DNA from 2 places in the Streptomyces sp. NPDC019890 genome. Region 1 is predicted to be linked to the other one. Evidence: riboswitches for the same ligand, from Rfam matches in the RefSeq annotation. Region 1 holds a riboswitch; the other holds the start of a gene.
What was found. A riboswitch is a leader RNA that binds a small molecule or an ion and turns the genes downstream of it on or off. The one in region 1 is predicted to bind cobalamin.

Region 1 (7,654 bases):
AGCCTTGATCACGCCGGTGCGCGTGGTCGTCGCCCTCTGCCTCTTCGCGCCCTTTGTGGCGATGCTCTGGGTCGGCTCCTACGCGAAGATCGAACCGAAGTTCATCGGCATTCCGTTCTTCTACTGGTACCAGATGCTCTGGGTGCTGATCTCCACCGCGCTCACCATGGTCGCCTACAAGCTGTGGCAGCGCGACCAGCGCGCCCACAAGGGGGGTGCGTCGAAGTGAAGGACGGCGTGAACGGCGTCGCGCTCGCCGTCTTCATCTTCTTCTTCCTGGCCGTCACGGTCATGGGCTTCCTGGCCGCGCGCTGGCGCCGGGCCGAGTCCGACAGCCTCGACGAATGGGGCCTCGGCGGCCGGTCGTTCGGCACCTGGGTCACGTGGTTCCTGCTCGGCGGCGACCTGTACACGGCGTACACCTTCGTGGCCGTGCCTGCGGCGATCTACACGGCGGGCGCGGCGGGCTTCTTCGCCGTGCCGTACACCATTCTCGTCTATCCGCTGATCTTCACCTTCCTGCCGCGGCTGTGGTCGGTGTCGCACAAGCACGGTTACGTCACCACCTCGGACTTCGTCCGCGGGCGGTGGGGCTCGAAGGGCCTGTCGCTGGCGGTCGCGGTCACCGGAATCCTCGCGACGATGCCGTACATCGCACTCCAGCTGGTCGGCATCCAGGCGGTGCTCGACGTGATGGGCGTCGGCGGCGGCGAGACCACGAACTGGTTCGTGAAGGACCTGCCGTTGCTGATCGCCTTCGGTGTGCTGGCGGCGTACACGTACTCCTCCGGTCTGCGGGCACCGGCGCTGATCGCGTTCGTCAAGGACACCCTGATCTACATCGTCATCGCGGTGGCGATCATCTACATCCCGATCAAGCTGGGCGGCTTCGACGACATCTTCACCAAGGCGGGGGATGCGTTCGCGCAGATCAACCCGGTGACCGAGAAGCCACGTGGCGCTCTGGCGCCGGGCGAGGCGGGCCAGTGGGGTTACGCAACGCTCGCGCTCGGGTCGGCGCTCGCGCTCTTCATGTATCCGCACTCGATCACGGCGACGCTCTCGTCGCGCAGCCGTGAGGTCATCCGGCGCAACACGACGATCCTGCCGCTGTACTCGCTGATGCTGGGGCTGCTGGCACTGCTCGGCTTCATGGCGATCGCGGCGGGTGTGAAGGTGCAGAACGGCCAGCTGGCGATCCCGCAGCTGTTCGAGAACATGTTCCCGGACTGGTTCGCGGGTGTCGCCTTCGCGGCAATCGGCATCGGCGCGCTGGTTCCGGCGGCGATCATGTCGATCGCGGCGGCGAATCTGTTCACGCGCAACATCTACAAGGACTTCATCAAGCCCGACGCCACGCCGGCGCAGGAGACCAAGGTCTCCAAGCTGGTGTCGCTCCTGGTGAAGGTGGGCGCGCTGGTCTTCGTCCTGACGATGGACAAGACCGTGGCGATCAACTTCCAGCTCCTGGGCGGGATCTGGATCCTGCAGACCTTCCCCTCCCTGGTGGGCGGCCTGTTCACCCGCTGGTTCCACCGCTGGGCGCTGCTGGCGGGCTGGGCGGTCGGCATGACCTACGGCACGGCGGCGGCGTACGGAGTCGCAAGCCCGACCCAGAAGCACTTCGGCGGATCCTCGGCGGAGATCCCGGGCATCGGGGAGATCGGCTACATCGGCCTCACCGCGTTCGTGCTGAACATGGCGGTGACGGTGGTCCTGACGTTCGTGCTGCGGGCGGCGAAGGCGCCGGAGGGTGTGGACGAGACGTCCCCGTCGGACTTCACGGCGGACGCGGGTGACCCGGGCGTCCAGGTGGAACTGCCGCCGGCCACGGCGGGCACGGCGGCGCACTGAGCCGTCACCAAGTCGGCCACCGGGCCGCCGCACCGGTCGAGGGCCGTCGCGCTTCCACGGGAAAGCGCGACGGCCCTCGCCGTACCTGCGAAAGAATGTGCGTATGAGACGTGGTTCGCGCTTGTCGCTGCTTCTGCTGCTGCCCCTCGCCCTGGCCGGCTGTGGTTCGGAGGTGGCGGGCGGCAGCGGCTCACGGGGCGGCGACGGTACGGGAAGCACCAGCGGCCCCGTGCCCGAGCACTCCGCGCTCGAGGCGCGCGCCCGCGCGCTGCAGACCCTGCCCGAGCATGTGTATGTGACCCGGTCCGACGGCTTCGAGCTGGCCCGGCAGTCCGTGGGTGTCATCGGCGGCGACGGCTTCTCGGCCACGTACGTCTCCAAGACCGGCGGCCGGATCACCCTCGCCGTCGACCGGGGCACGGTGGACGACGCGAACTGCGCCGCAATCCCCATGGGTTCGGCCACGGGCGCGGACGGCCCCTCCGGCGCAGCCTGCGCGAAGGACGGCAAGGGCTGGTACCGCACTTCGGACAGCGGCCATGAGTACGTCCGTACGGAGAACGGTCTGCGGATCCAGATCAGCGCCGGCCGCCGGGTGGGGCGCGACGTGCTGCGCAAGGCCGCCGAGGCGGCCCATCTCGCCGACGACCGTGAGCTGGACGAGGTCCTGCCCCAGGCCGAGGACATCGGCGGACAGACGCCCGTCGAACGCGGCGACCTGCCCCCGGCCGGCGACGGCGCCCCCAACAATGAGGTGGGCGTGAGCGGCTGATCCGGTCCACACTGCGCCCATGGACATCACCGTCAGGGCAGTGCGGCCGAAGGAGTACACCGAACTGGGCGAGATCACCGCCCAGGCCTATCTGGGCGACGGGCTGCTGGACTTCGGCGAGGACGACTCGTATCTGCAGGTGCTGCGGGATGTGGCGCGGCGGGCCGCCGAGGCCGAGGTGCTTGTCGCCGTCGACGGTCGCGGCCGCCTGCTCGGTGGCGTGACCTTTGTCTCGGGCGGCGGGGCGTGGGCCGATGTCGCCCAGGACGACGAGGCCGAGTTCCGGATGCTCGCCGTCGCCGAGCATGCCCGTGGACGGGGTGCCGGCGAGGCCCTTGTACGGGCGTGCGTCGAGCGCGCCCGCGGTGTCGAGGGGTGCAGGCGGCTCGTGTTGTCCACGCAGCGCAGCATGCTCGCGGCCCACCGGATCTACGAGCGGATGGGCTTCGTCCGAACACCCGAGCGGGACTGGGGGCCCATTGCCGGGATCACCCTACTGACGTACGCGTTGGAGCTGTAGCCGCCCCGACACAACATGTGGTGGGTGCGGCAACTCCCCGCCCCCACATGTATGCTCATGCTCGCTGTCGCCGCAGGGGAATCCGGTGCGAATCCGGAACTGTCCCGCAACGGTGTGCTGTGGTGTGCTTTGTCGCACCCCACCAGTCCGAAGACCTGCCGACGGTGCATCCGGCTCGACCGAACCGGGTGCCGAGACGTCCGGGCCTCGCGGTTGGGTCGGTGGACGCCGTGCGGTGTGCTGCCCGTTTCCGGGTACGTACGCCTCCGCGGCCCGCCCCCTCCCCCGTCGGCCCAGAGCCGAGCGAGGGAGAGCACCACGTGACCATCGCGCCAGCCGATCCGGCTTCAGGCATCGCAGAGCAGGCTGCCGAAGAGACCGACGGCCCCGGGACCGCGCTTCTGCGGACCCTGACCGATCTCACCGCGGATCTGCCGGACACCGACCCGGGACGCGTCGCCGCCGCCGCGCTGCGCGGCCGCAACGCCCGGTCGGACGCGGCCGAGTTGCGGAGCCTCGCCACCGACGCCGCCGCGGGGCTGATCTCCGAGGACCCGGCCTACTCCCGCCTCGCCGCCCGCCTGCTGACCCGTCACATCGCGGACGAGGCCGCCGGACAGGGCGCGGTCTGTTTCTCGGCATCCGTCGCGGTCGGCCACCGCGAGGGCCTGATCGCCGACCGCACCGCCGAGTTCGTGACGCTGCACGCCGCTCGTCTTGACGCGCTGATCGACCAGGACGCCGACGACCGCTTCGGCTACTTCGGACTGCGCACCCTCTACAGCCGCTATCTGCTCCGGCACCCGATCACCCGTCAGGTGATCGAGACCCCGCAGCACTTCATGCTGCGCGTCGCCGCCGGCCTCGCCGAGGACACCTCCACCCGCGCCCTGGACGAAGTCGCCGCGCTGTACCGGCTGATGAGCCGGCTCGACTACCTGCCCTCCTCCCCCACCCTCTTCAACTCCGGCACCCGTCACCCGCAGATGTCCTCCTGCTATCTGCTGGACTCGCCGCTGGACGAGCTCGACTCGATCTACAACCGCTACCACCAGGTCGCACGCCTGTCCAAGCACGCCGGTGGCATCGGCCTCTCGTACTCCCGTATCCGCGCCCGCGGTTCTCTGATCCGCGGCACCAACGGCCACTCCAACGGCATCGTGCCGTTCCTGAAGACGCTGGACGCCTCGGTCGCCGCCGTGAACCAGGGCGGCCGCCGCAAGGGCGCCGCCGCGATCTACCTGGAGACCTGGCACGCGGACATCGAGGAGTTCCTGGAGCTCCGCGACAACACCGGTGAGGACGCGCGGCGTACGCACAACCTCAACCTCGCGCACTGGATCCCCGACGAGTTCATGCGCCGCGTCGAGGCCGACGCCGACTGGTCGCTGTTCTCGCCCGCCGACGTGCCGGAGCTTGTCGACCTGTGGGGCGACGAGTTCGACGCCGCGTACCGCAAGGCGGAGGCCGACGGCCTGGCCCGCAAGGCCATCCCGGCGCGCGAGCTGTACGGCCGCATGATGCGCACCCTCGCCCAGACCGGCAACGGCTGGATGACCTTCAAGGACGCCTCCAACCGCACGGCCAACCAGACCGCCGAGCCCGGCCGGGTCGTCCACTCGTCGAACCTGTGCACCGAGATTCTTGAGGTCACCGACGACGGCGAGACGGCCGTCTGCAACCTCGGCTCGGTCAACCTGGGTTCGTTCGTCGCGGGCGACGGCATCGACTGGGAGCGCCTCGACGAGACGGTCCGTACCGCCGTGACCTTCCTCGACCGGGTCGTCGACATCAACTTCTACCCGACCGAGCAGGCCGGGCGCTCCAACGCCAGGTGGCGGCCGGTGGGCCTGGGCGCGATGGGCCTCCAGGACGTCTTCTTCAAGCTCCGCCTCCCCTTCGACTCACCCGAGGCGAAGGCGCTCTCCACGAAGATCGCCGAGCGGATCATGCTCGCGGCGTACGAGTCGTCCTGCGAGCTCGCCGAGCGCAACGGCCCGCTGCCCGCCTGGTCCGAGACCCGCGCGGCCCGCGGCGTACTCCACCCCGACCACTACGACGTCGAGCTCAACTGGCCGGAGCGCTGGGACGCCCTGCGCGCGCGGGTGGCGAAGAGCGGCATGCGCAACTCCCTCCTGCTCGCCATCGCACCGACTGCCACCATCGCCTCGATCGCGGGCGTGTACGAGTGCATCGAGCCGCAGGTCTCCAACCTCTTCAAGCGCGAGACGCTGAGCGGTGAGTTCCTCCAGGTCAACGCCTATCTGGTCGAGGAGCTGAAGAAGCTCGGCGTGTGGGACGCGCAGACCCGGGAGGCGCTGCGCGACTCCAGCGGCTCGGTGCAGGCCTTCAACTGGATCCCGGCCGACGTCCGCGCGCTGTACCGCACAGCGTGGGAGATCCCGCAGCGCGGCCTGATCGACATGGCCGCCGCCCGCACCCCCTTCCTGGACCAGTCGCAGTCGCTGAACCTGTTCCTGGAGACGCCGACCATCGGGAAGCTCAGCTCGATGTACGCGTACGCCTGGAAGCAGGGCCTGAAGACGACGTACTACCTGCGCTCCCGTCCCGCGACGCGGATCGCCCGCGCGGCTTCCGGCACCTCGGCGGCCGCCGCCCCCATCCCGGTGCAGGCCACCGACCCCGACGCGGTCGCCTGCTCCCTGGAAAACCCCGAGTCCTGCGAGGCCTGCCAGTAATGAGCTCGACCGAAAAGAACCTTCTGGACCCCGGCTTCGAGCTGACTCTCCGCCCGATGCGCTACCCGGACTTCTACGAGCGCTACCGCGACGCGATCAAGAACACCTGGACCGTGGAGGAGGTCGATCTCCACTCCGACGTGGCCGACCTCGCCAAGCTCACGCCCGGCGAGCAGCACATGATCGGCCGGCTGGTCGCGTTCTTCGCGACGGGCGACTCGATCGTCTCCAACAACCTGGTGCTCACCCTCTACAAGCACATCAACTCCCCGGAGGCGCGGCTCTACCTGAGCCGTCAGCTCTTCGAGGAGGCGGTGCACGTCCAGTTCTATCTGACGCTGCTCGACACCTATCTGCCGGACCCGGACGACCGCGCGGCCGCCTTCGACGCGGTCGAGGAGATCCCCTCCATCCGCGAGAAGGCCCAGTTCTGCTTCAAGTGGATGGACTCGGTCGAGAAGATCGACCGGCTGGAGTCGAAGGCCGACCGCCGTCGCTTCCTGCTGAACCTGATCTGCTTCGCGGCCTGCATCGAGGGGCTGTTCTTCTACGGCGCGTTCGCGTACGTCTACTGGTTCCGCTCCCGCGGTCTGCTGCACGGCCTGGCCACCGGCACCAACTGGGTGTTCCGCGACGAGACCATGCATATGAACTTCGCCTTCGAGGTCGTGGACACGGTCCGCAAGGAGGAGCCGGAGCTCTTCGACGACCAGCTCCAGCAGCAGGTCACCGACATGCTGAAGGAGGCTGTCGAGGCGGAGCTGCAGTTCGGCCGCGATCTGTGCGGCGAGGGTCTGCCGGGCATGAACACCGAGTCGATGCGCGAGTATCTGCAGTGCGTCGCCGACCAGCGGCTGACCCGTCTGGGCTTCGCCCCGGTGTACGGCTCGGAGAATCCGTTCTCCTTCATGGAGCTGCAGGGCGTCCAGGAGCTGACGAACTTCTTCGAGCGCCGTCCGTCCGCCTACCAGGTGGCGGTCGAGGGCTCGGTCGGCTTCGACGACGACTTCTAGACGCCCTGGCACTCTCCCGCCGGGGGGACGGGGGAGCGCCGGGAAGCGAATGGCCGGGCGGATGCGTACAGCTTCCGCCCGGCCGTTTCGTATGCCCACCGCGTCCGCGGACCGCTATGCGGCACGGCACGGCGCAGCCTCAGGGGACTCGACCTCACGGGTCTCGACCTGCCGGGTCTCGACCTGCCGAATCTCAGCCTCACGGGCCTCGGCCAGCAGGAGCTCCGCCTGACGCTGCTGGGCCCGGCGCTCGGCCTGTCGCGCCCTGGCCCGACGCAGGTCGGCCCGGCCCAGCTCGGCCTCGCGCAGCTGGCGGTCGATAGCGCGCTCTCTCAGGTGCCCCACCAGCGAGGGAAGCATGATCAGCCCCAGGAGAGCGATGACGAAGAGGTACTCCATGAATGTGTTCATGCGGTCCACTGTCGTCCTCGCGCGCCAAAGAAGTCAGTGGCAGGACTGTCATGAACCATCGAATTACTGCCACAATGGTTCCATGCTGAAAAACGTGGCCGCCGTCCTCCTCGACGGCGTGCATCCCTTCGAACTCGGCGTGATCAGTGAGGTCTTCGGTTACGACCGCAGCGACGACGGCCTGCCCGTCTACGACTTCGCGGCGGTATCCGCAGAGGGCCCCGTCCTGCCCACCCACGCCGGGTTCACCATCAGCACTCCGTACGGCCTCGAACGGCTCGAGGAAGCCGATCTCATCGCCGTCCCCGCCGCCGGCTCGAACCCGACCCGCGGCTATTCCGAAGAGCTGCTCGACGCGCTGCGCCGCGCGGTCGACCGCGGCGCC
Region 2 (7,654 bases), on a different contig from region 1:
CCAGAACGCCGTCCTGCGGGGACCTCGCCATCTGAACATCGAGTTCGACGGCCTGCGGCCCTAGGTGTGTTGCCGGGCGGGAGGACTCTGGGCGCATGGCCAGGAGGAACGTCCGGCGGTGCAGGGACGCGGAGTGGGGTGGGACGCCGGCGGCGCTGGGCAACTCCGGCGCGACGTGGCACGATCGCGTAAGTGACCAGCAGACCCGACGAAGCGCAGCACCTGCGCGACCTCGCGCGGCTGCGCCGCGTCCGCGACCGGATCGACCGGGAGTACGCGCAGCCGCTGGACGTCGAGGCGCTGGCCCGCGGCGTGAACATGTCGGCCGGGCACCTCAGCCGCCAGTTCCGGCTCGCCTACGGCGAGTCGCCGTACGGCTATCTGATGACGCGGCGGATCGAGCGCGCGATGGCGCTGCTGCTTCGTGGCGACCTCAGCGTCACCGAGGTCTGTTTCGCGGTCGGCTGCTCGTCGCTGGGCACCTTCAGCACTCGCTTCACCGAGCTGGTCGGTATGCCGCCCAGCACCTACCGGCGCCAGGCGGCGCGCGGGACGGCGGGGATGCCGCCGTGCATGGCGAAACAGGTGACCAGACCGATCAGGAATCGAGAAGCGCGTGTCACGGAGTCGCAGCTAGCGTGAGTGCCATGGACATCACCATTCACACGAGCTTCCTCCCGCACGACGACCCGGATGCCGCCCTGGCCTTCTACCGCGACACCCTCGGCTTCGAGGTCCGCAGCGACGTCGGAAACGGCAAGATGCGCTGGATCACGGTCGGCCCCGCCGGCCAGCCCGGCACGTCCATCCTCCTGGCGCCGCCGGCCGCCGACCCTGGGGTCACCGACGACGAGCGCCGCACCATCGTCGAGATGATGGCCAAGGGCACCTACGGCTGGATCCTGCTGGCCACCAAGGACCTCGACGGCACCTTCGAGCGGCTGCAGGCCGGCGACGCGGAGGTCGTCCAGGAGCCGACCGAGCAGCCGTACGGCGTTCGCGACTGCGCGTTCCGCGATCCCGCGGGCAACCTGATCCGCATCCAGGAACTGCGCTGAGCCATCCGCGATCGCATCCTCCGCGCCACGCCTCGCCCTCATACTCTTCGGGCTCAGGTCTGCCCCCCGGGGTTTCCCGCGCGAGTGGAGAGGCGTCCGCGGGTGGCCAGGCGGGAAAGGTGCTGGTGTTCCCGGGTTGCCCAGCGTCGTACGCGGTCGGGGTCGAGCGCGGTGCCGTGGCCCACGTGGAGGCGGGTGGGGTTGAGGGCGAGCATCTCGCGCAGGCTGGCCAGGTTGCGCAGGGGGTCGTCGTGGAAGGGCGGGTTGGCCGGTCTTCCGGGGATGAGGCCCATGAAGGAGTTGGCTATGAGGTCGCCGGCGACGAGGTCACCGGTGTCGGTGAGGACGGAGACCGAGCCGGCGGTGTGTCCGGGGGTGGGCATGATGCGGGCCGCGATCCCGAAGTCGTCGAGGTTCGTCTCGCCGCGGACCAGCACGTCCGGTTCGAAGGGGTCGGTCTGGACGTGCACATTCCTGTTCCGGTCCAGGAGGCGGCCCATCGGGCCGGTCGGCAGGTACGGTTCGCGGGCCCGGCCGGTGCGGAACGGTTCAAGGTCGGCGACGTGGCCGGCGACAGGGGCGCCGGTGAGCCGGTGCAGCTTGGCTGCCGAGCCGAAGTGGTCGATGTGGCCATGCGTGATGACGATCAGCGCGATGTCCGTGGGATCCACTCCATGCCGGGCGACCTGGTCGTAGATCCTGCGGGCGCTCCCGGGCATGCCGGCGTCGACGATGACGGGACGTCGGCCCAGCAGCAGGTACGCGTTGATGGTTCGCTTGCCCAGGATCGGGATCGGAATGACCTTTGTGTGCGGCATGGTGTCCTTCATCGGGTAGTTACTGTTGTGCTTTCGGGCAGTTGAGGTACTCGCCGCGAGTCGGCGGACGCTCCCAGCCATGGGTCGTGCGTACGGCTGTGATCGGCCGGGGCCGGGGTCGGGAAGATGACACTCGACCGGGGCAGCCGGACACCGCACTGCGATCTGGGTGGGTCGGTGTGCGGGCCGGCCTAACGGAAGCGGCGGCGGTACTCGGCCGGAGTGGTCCGCACCCGGCGCTGGAAGGATCGGTGCAGGGTTTTCACGGAGCCGAGGCCGCTGGCGGCGGCGATCTCCGGCAGGCTCAGGTCCGTCTCTTCCAGCAGTCGGCGGGCTGCCTCAAGCCGGGCGGTCTCGACATAGGCGGCTGGAGTGCTGCCGGTGCGCTGACCGAACAGGCGCGAGAAGTGACGCGGACTCAGGTGCATGCGTGCGGCGAGGGCTTCGGCCGAGAGGTCCTCATCGAGGTGTTCGCCGATCCACCGGCACAGCACTTCAATCCGGTCACCTGCGGGAGCCTGGACGGAAAGCGGCACGCTGAACTGGCTCTGTCCGCCGGAGCGCTTGACATACATGACCATCATGCGGGCGGTGGCGAGCGCGAGGGGCTGGCCGTGGTCCTGGGCCACCATGGCCAGGGCCATGTCCATCCCCGAGGTGACACCCGCGCAGGTCCACACCCTCCCCGACCGGATGAAGATCGGATCCGGCTCGACGCTGATCTCCGGGTGCTCGGCGGCCAGTTGCTCGGCGGTGAGCCAGTGGGTCGTGGCCCGAAGGCCGTCCAGAAGCCCTGCCGCGGCCATCAGATGTGCCCCGGCACAGATCGACCCGATCCGGCGAGCCCGGGGCTCGGCCCCGCGCAGCCAAGCGGTGACCCTCATGTCGACCACCGCTTCGACGCTGCCTTCGACCTCGGTGATCGCACCGGAGACCAGCAGGGTGTCCACCCGGCCGTCCACTTCCTCCAGAGTCAGATCGGACATCAGCCGAACGCCGCTGGAGGTGCGTACGTCACCTCCGTCAGCCGTCGCGATCTGCACCTGGTAGCCGGGACGGCCCGCTCCGGCGACGCGGGAGGCCACCGAGAACACCTCGGCCGGCCCCGTGACGTCCAGCAACTCGACGCCGGGGAAGGCGACGATGACGACTCTGTGCGGTGCGGGCATGTGCTGATGATTTCGCCTCGCTGCTGTGGTCCGCAATGACGAGCTTGTCTCACATCCGGCCATCGGAGACCCGGGCGGGACGCACACGGAAACCACTGGGTAGGTGGCGCAACTCCCGTCTCAACGGCATGTGTCCGACGAGCGCGGCGGGCGGAGATCAGCGGGGTTTGCCGTCCCGCACCGGATAAGGGACGAAGGTGCTGCTGTTCTCGTCGATGGCGAGCGACCGCCCGAGCGGGGGCACGGCGCGCTGCGGGCAGTCGAGGCGTTCGCAGACGCGGCAGCCCATGCCGATCGGGGTGGCCGCGGAGGCGTTGTCCAGGTCGAGCCCGCTCATTTCAGCGTCCGGACTGTGAACGGAAGTGTCCGCGACGCCGCGCAGCGCATAGTCTGGCCGGGCAGCTGGTTCGCTGCCCGTCCTCCCCTTGCCTTCTGCATGGGGCTCTAGCGGGCAGCGTCGTAAGAGGGAACCCGGTGGAAATCCGGGACTGCCCCGCAGCGGTGAGCGGGAACGACCGCCGTCATACGCACTGGACCCGGCCGGGTCTGGGAAGCAACGGCCAGTAGGTGTCTGCCTGGCAGATGTGCCCGCGAGTCCGAAGACCTGCCCGTTGCCCGCGCGCGACCATTCGTGCGCGGAGTCCCGGTGACCTCGAGGGCGGGTCGGCGTACATATCAGGCGGTCACGCGCGACAACACAGCACGTGGTTCGCCCGGTCTGCCATCCCCTTCGCGTCTTCGACCCGTCCCGGGCCGCTTGACAAAGAGCTCGCGAAGGAGAGTTTCGTGACCAGCAAGTCCACAGCCGCAGCCGCACGGGCCACCGTGCACGGCTACCCCCGCCAGGGCCAGGGCCGGGAACTGAAGAAGGCAATCGAGGGATACTGGAAGGGCCGCGTCAGCGCCGCCGAACTCCAGCAGACCGCCTCCCAACTGCGCGCCGCCAACTGGCGCCGGCTGGCCGACGCCGGCATCCACGAGGTCCCGACCGGAGAGTTCTCCTACTACGACCACGTCCTGGACACCAGCGTCATGGTCGGTGCGATCCCCTCCCGGCACCGCGCTGCCGTGGCGGCGGGTGCCCTCGACGGCTACTTCGCGATGGCTCGCGGCACCCAGGACGTGGCGCCGCTGGAGATGACCAAGTGGTTCGACACCAACTACCACTACCTTGTCCCCGAACTCGGCCCAGACACCGTCTTCACCGCCGACTCGGCCAAACAGGTCGCCGAACTGAAGGAAGCCCTCACCCTGGGCCACACCGCACGCCCGGTCCTGGTCGGCCCCATCACCTACCTCCTGCTGGCCAAGCCCGCCCCCGGCGTCGCCGCGGACTTCGTCCCGCTCACCCTGCTCGACCGGCTGCTGCCCGTGTACGCCGAGGTACTCACCGACCTCCGCGCGGCCGGCGCCGAGTGGGTGCAGCTGGACGAGCCCGCTCTGGTCCAGGACCGCACTCCGGCCGAGCTGAACGCCGCGGCCCGTGCCTACCGCGAGCTCGGCGGCCTCACCGACCGGCCCCGACTGCTGGTCGCGTCCTACTTCGACCGGCTCGGCGATGCACTGCCCGTCCTGGCCAAGGCCCCCATCGACGGCCTCGCCCTCGACTTCACCGAATCCGCCGCCGCCAACCTCGACGACCTCGCCGCTGTCGGCGGACTTCCCGGCAAGCGCCTGGTCGCCGGCGTCGTCAACGGCCGCAACATCTGGATCAACGACTTCGAGAAGTCCCTCGCGATCCTCGGTACCCTCCTCGGCCTCGCCGGCCGGGTCGACGTCGCCGCCTCCTGCTCCCTGCTGCACGTCCCGCTGGACACTGCGGCCGAGCGGGACATCGATCCGCAGATCACCCGCTGGCTCGCCTTCGCCCGCCAGAAGACCACCGAGGTCGTCACCCTGGCCCGGGGTCTCACCCAGGGCACCGGCGCCGTCACGGCCGAACTCGCGGCCAATCGTGCCGATCTGGCATCCCGGGCCGGCTCGGCGATCACCTACGATCCTGCGGTCCGCGCCAGGGCTGCCGCCGTCACCGACGCCGACGGCCGCCGCTCCCAGCCGTACCCCGAACGGGCCGCGGCCCAGCGCACCCACCTCGGACTGCCGCTGCTGCCGACGACCACCATCGGCTCCTTCCCGCAGACCGCCCAATTGCGCCTGGCCCGCGCCGATCTGCGTGCGGGGCGGATCGACACCGCCGCCTACGAGGAGCGGATCAAGGACGAGATCCGCGACGTCCTCTCCTTCCAGGAGCAGGCCGGAATCGATGTCCTGGTGCACGGCGAGCCCGAACGCAACGACATGGTCCAGTACTTCGCCGAGCAGCTCACCGGCTATCTGGCCACCCAGCACGGCTGGGTCCAGTCCTACGGAACCCGCTATGTCCGCCCGCCGATCCTGGCAGGCGACATCTCCCGCCCCGAGCCGATGACCGTGCGCTGGACGACGTACGCACAGTCGCAGACCGCCCGCCCTGTCAAGGGCATGCTCACCGGCCCCGTCACCATGCTCGCCTGGTCCTTCGTCCGCGACGACCAGCCACTCGGCGACACCGCACGCCAGGTCGCGCTCGCGCTGCGCGACGAAGTGAACGATCTGGAGGCGGCCGGGACGTCGGTCATCCAGGTCGACGAGCCGGCCCTGCGCGAAACGCTGCCCCTGCGTACCGCAGACCACACGGACTACCTCGTCTGGGCAACCGAGGCATTCCGCCTCACCACCAGCGGCGTCCGGCCGGACACCCAGATCCACACCCACATGTGCTACGCCGAATTCGGCGACATCCTGAAGGCCATCGACGACCTCGACGCCGATGTCATCAGTCTGGAGGCCGCCCGCTCCCACATGCAGGTCGCGGGGGAACTCGCCGTCGCCGGCTACCCCCGTGAGGTCGGCCCCGGCGTCTACGACATCCACTCCCCGCGTGTGCCCAGTGCGGACGAGGCGGCCATCCTGCTGCGCAAGGGACTTGAAGCCATCCCCGCCGAGCGACTCTGGGTCAACCCCGACTGCGGCCTGAAGACCCGCGGCTGGCCCGAGGTGCGGGCCTCGCTGGAGAACCTGGTGACGGCAGCCCGCACGGTCCGGGGCGACGTGACCGCCGCGACCTCCTGAGACACCAGTGGCCGGGGCGAACACAGGAGTGTCCGCTCCGGCCCACCCCTCGGTCGAGAGGAGTGTCTGGAGCAGCACCCGGCGGCACGTGTCATGGACCGATCCGCTTGAGGATCCGCTCGTGCTCCTCGTCGGGTACCCGGGCCCCGGAGGAGGGAAGCAGCTGTGGGATCCCGTCGATGATCGGATAGCGCCGGCGCAGCCGCGGGTTGTAGAGGACCTCCTCGGGCAGGAGCAGCGTCAGCCGCCCCTTGTCGATCGGGCAGGCGATGATCCGGAGCAGCGGATCGTCAGGCTTCATGGGCCAACTCCTTCGCCGGGGTGGGGGGTTCGTCATGACGCGGAAGCATCAGCAGTACGGAGACGGCGAGTGCGGTGCCGCCGAGCCGCAGCGCGAGCCGCAGCGGGTCTTCCGGCAGGGACTCGCCGAAGACGAACGTGCCGAGCGCGGCAGTGAACAGACAGGTGACGGTGGTGCACACGGGCACGATCAGGGATGCCCGGCAGCGCTGCAGCGCGGTCTGCGACAGGACCAGGCCGGTGACCGAGGTGACGAGCAGGATGTACGGATAGGGGGACTTCAGCAGGGCCAGGACGGCGTCCCCGATGCCGTGGGTCGTCAGATGACCGGAGACGCCCTTGATGGCGAGCGAGCTGACGCCGTACAACAGGCCGACGGCGACGCCGTATTCGACGCCCGCGGTCGGCAGCCGGTGGCGGCGGTGCGTCCGGCGTTCCACGGAGCGGTAGAGCCACAGCCCCGCTGCGAGCGCGGGCAGGCAGATCAGCAGGACGCGGCCGGCCGAGGCATGTCCGCCCACGGCGTCGGAGCGCTGGAGGGAGGCCACCACCATCAGCAGGGCGAGGGTGATCACGACCACGCCACGTCGCTCGCGGCCGCTGGGGCGCTCGCCGAGGACGACCGAGGAGAGCAGCAGGAGCAGCACGAGACCGGAGACGAAGATGCCCTGCGCGGCCGCGATGGGAAGGGTGCGGTAGACGGCGAGCTGTGCCGCGAAGCCGGCGGCGAGCGCGAGCGAACCGACGAGCCACAACGGGCTGCCGATGAGCAGCCGTACGACTCGGGCCGGTTGTCCCGTGCTCAGTCGCGGCAGGCGGGACAGCGCCCGCTTCTCGAGTACGAAGCCGGTGCTGTAGAAGACGTTGGCCAGCAGAGCCGATGCCACCCCCCACCACATGGCGCTACACCCGCCTGGCGTGCACCAGGAGGATGGAGGCCAGGGACGGTGCGGCACAGGCGGCGCGGTCCACCAGGCGCAGGGGGCGTGGGACACCGTGGAAGGGGGCGCCCGCCAGGGTGACCACCTCGAAGCCCGCGGCGGTGAGGAATCCCCGCAGTGCGCGGGTCGTGAACAGGCGCAGATGGCCCACCACTTGGGATCCCGGGCGGCCGTGAATGCCGCGCAGGCTGACCTCCGAGAACACGGGCTGCACCCCGAAGGCGAGCAGTACCCGGTTGTACCAGGCGGCCAGGTTA

Region 2: another riboswitch for cobalamin. It lies ahead of metE (5-methyltetrahydropteroyltriglutamate--homocysteine S-methyltransferase); the one in region 1 lies ahead of ACI2LP_RS10880 (ribonucleoside-diphosphate reductase subunit alpha).

What each region holds. Positions count from the first base shown of each region.
Region 1 is NZ_JBJDQK010000003.1:548,036-555,689, forward strand. Features, by position in the region: gene ACI2LP_RS10860 (DUF3311 domain-containing protein) at 1-229, shown strand, start outside; gene mctP (monocarboxylate uptake permease MctP) at 226-1,854, shown strand; gene ACI2LP_RS10870 (hypothetical protein) at 1,958-2,626, shown strand; gene ACI2LP_RS10875 (GNAT family N-acetyltransferase) at 2,646-3,146, shown strand; cobalamin riboswitch at 3,157-3,324, shown strand; gene ACI2LP_RS10880 (ribonucleoside-diphosphate reductase subunit alpha) at 3,467-5,845, shown strand; gene ACI2LP_RS10885 (ribonucleotide-diphosphate reductase subunit beta) at 5,845-6,858, shown strand; gene ACI2LP_RS10890 (hypothetical protein) at 6,973-7,269, opposite strand; gene ACI2LP_RS10895 (GlxA family transcriptional regulator) at 7,352-7,654, shown strand, end outside.
Region 2 is NZ_JBJDQK010000011.1:241,239-248,892, forward strand. Features, by position in the region: gene ACI2LP_RS27605 (cytochrome P450) at 1-64, shown strand, start outside; gene ACI2LP_RS27610 (helix-turn-helix transcriptional regulator) at 193-642, shown strand; gene ACI2LP_RS27615 (VOC family protein) at 648-1,058, shown strand; gene ACI2LP_RS27620 (MBL fold metallo-hydrolase) at 1,112-1,876, opposite strand; gene ACI2LP_RS27625 (GlxA family transcriptional regulator) at 2,068-3,045, opposite strand; partial or broken gene ACI2LP_RS27630 (short-chain fatty acyl-CoA regulator family protein) at 3,203-3,376, opposite strand; cobalamin riboswitch at 3,478-3,672, shown strand; gene metE (5-methyltetrahydropteroyltriglutamate--homocysteine S-methyltransferase) at 3,832-6,156, shown strand; gene ACI2LP_RS27640 (Trm112 family protein) at 6,248-6,457, opposite strand; gene ACI2LP_RS27645 (DMT family transporter) at 6,447-7,355, opposite strand; gene ACI2LP_RS27650 (class I SAM-dependent methyltransferase) at 7,360-7,654, opposite strand, start outside.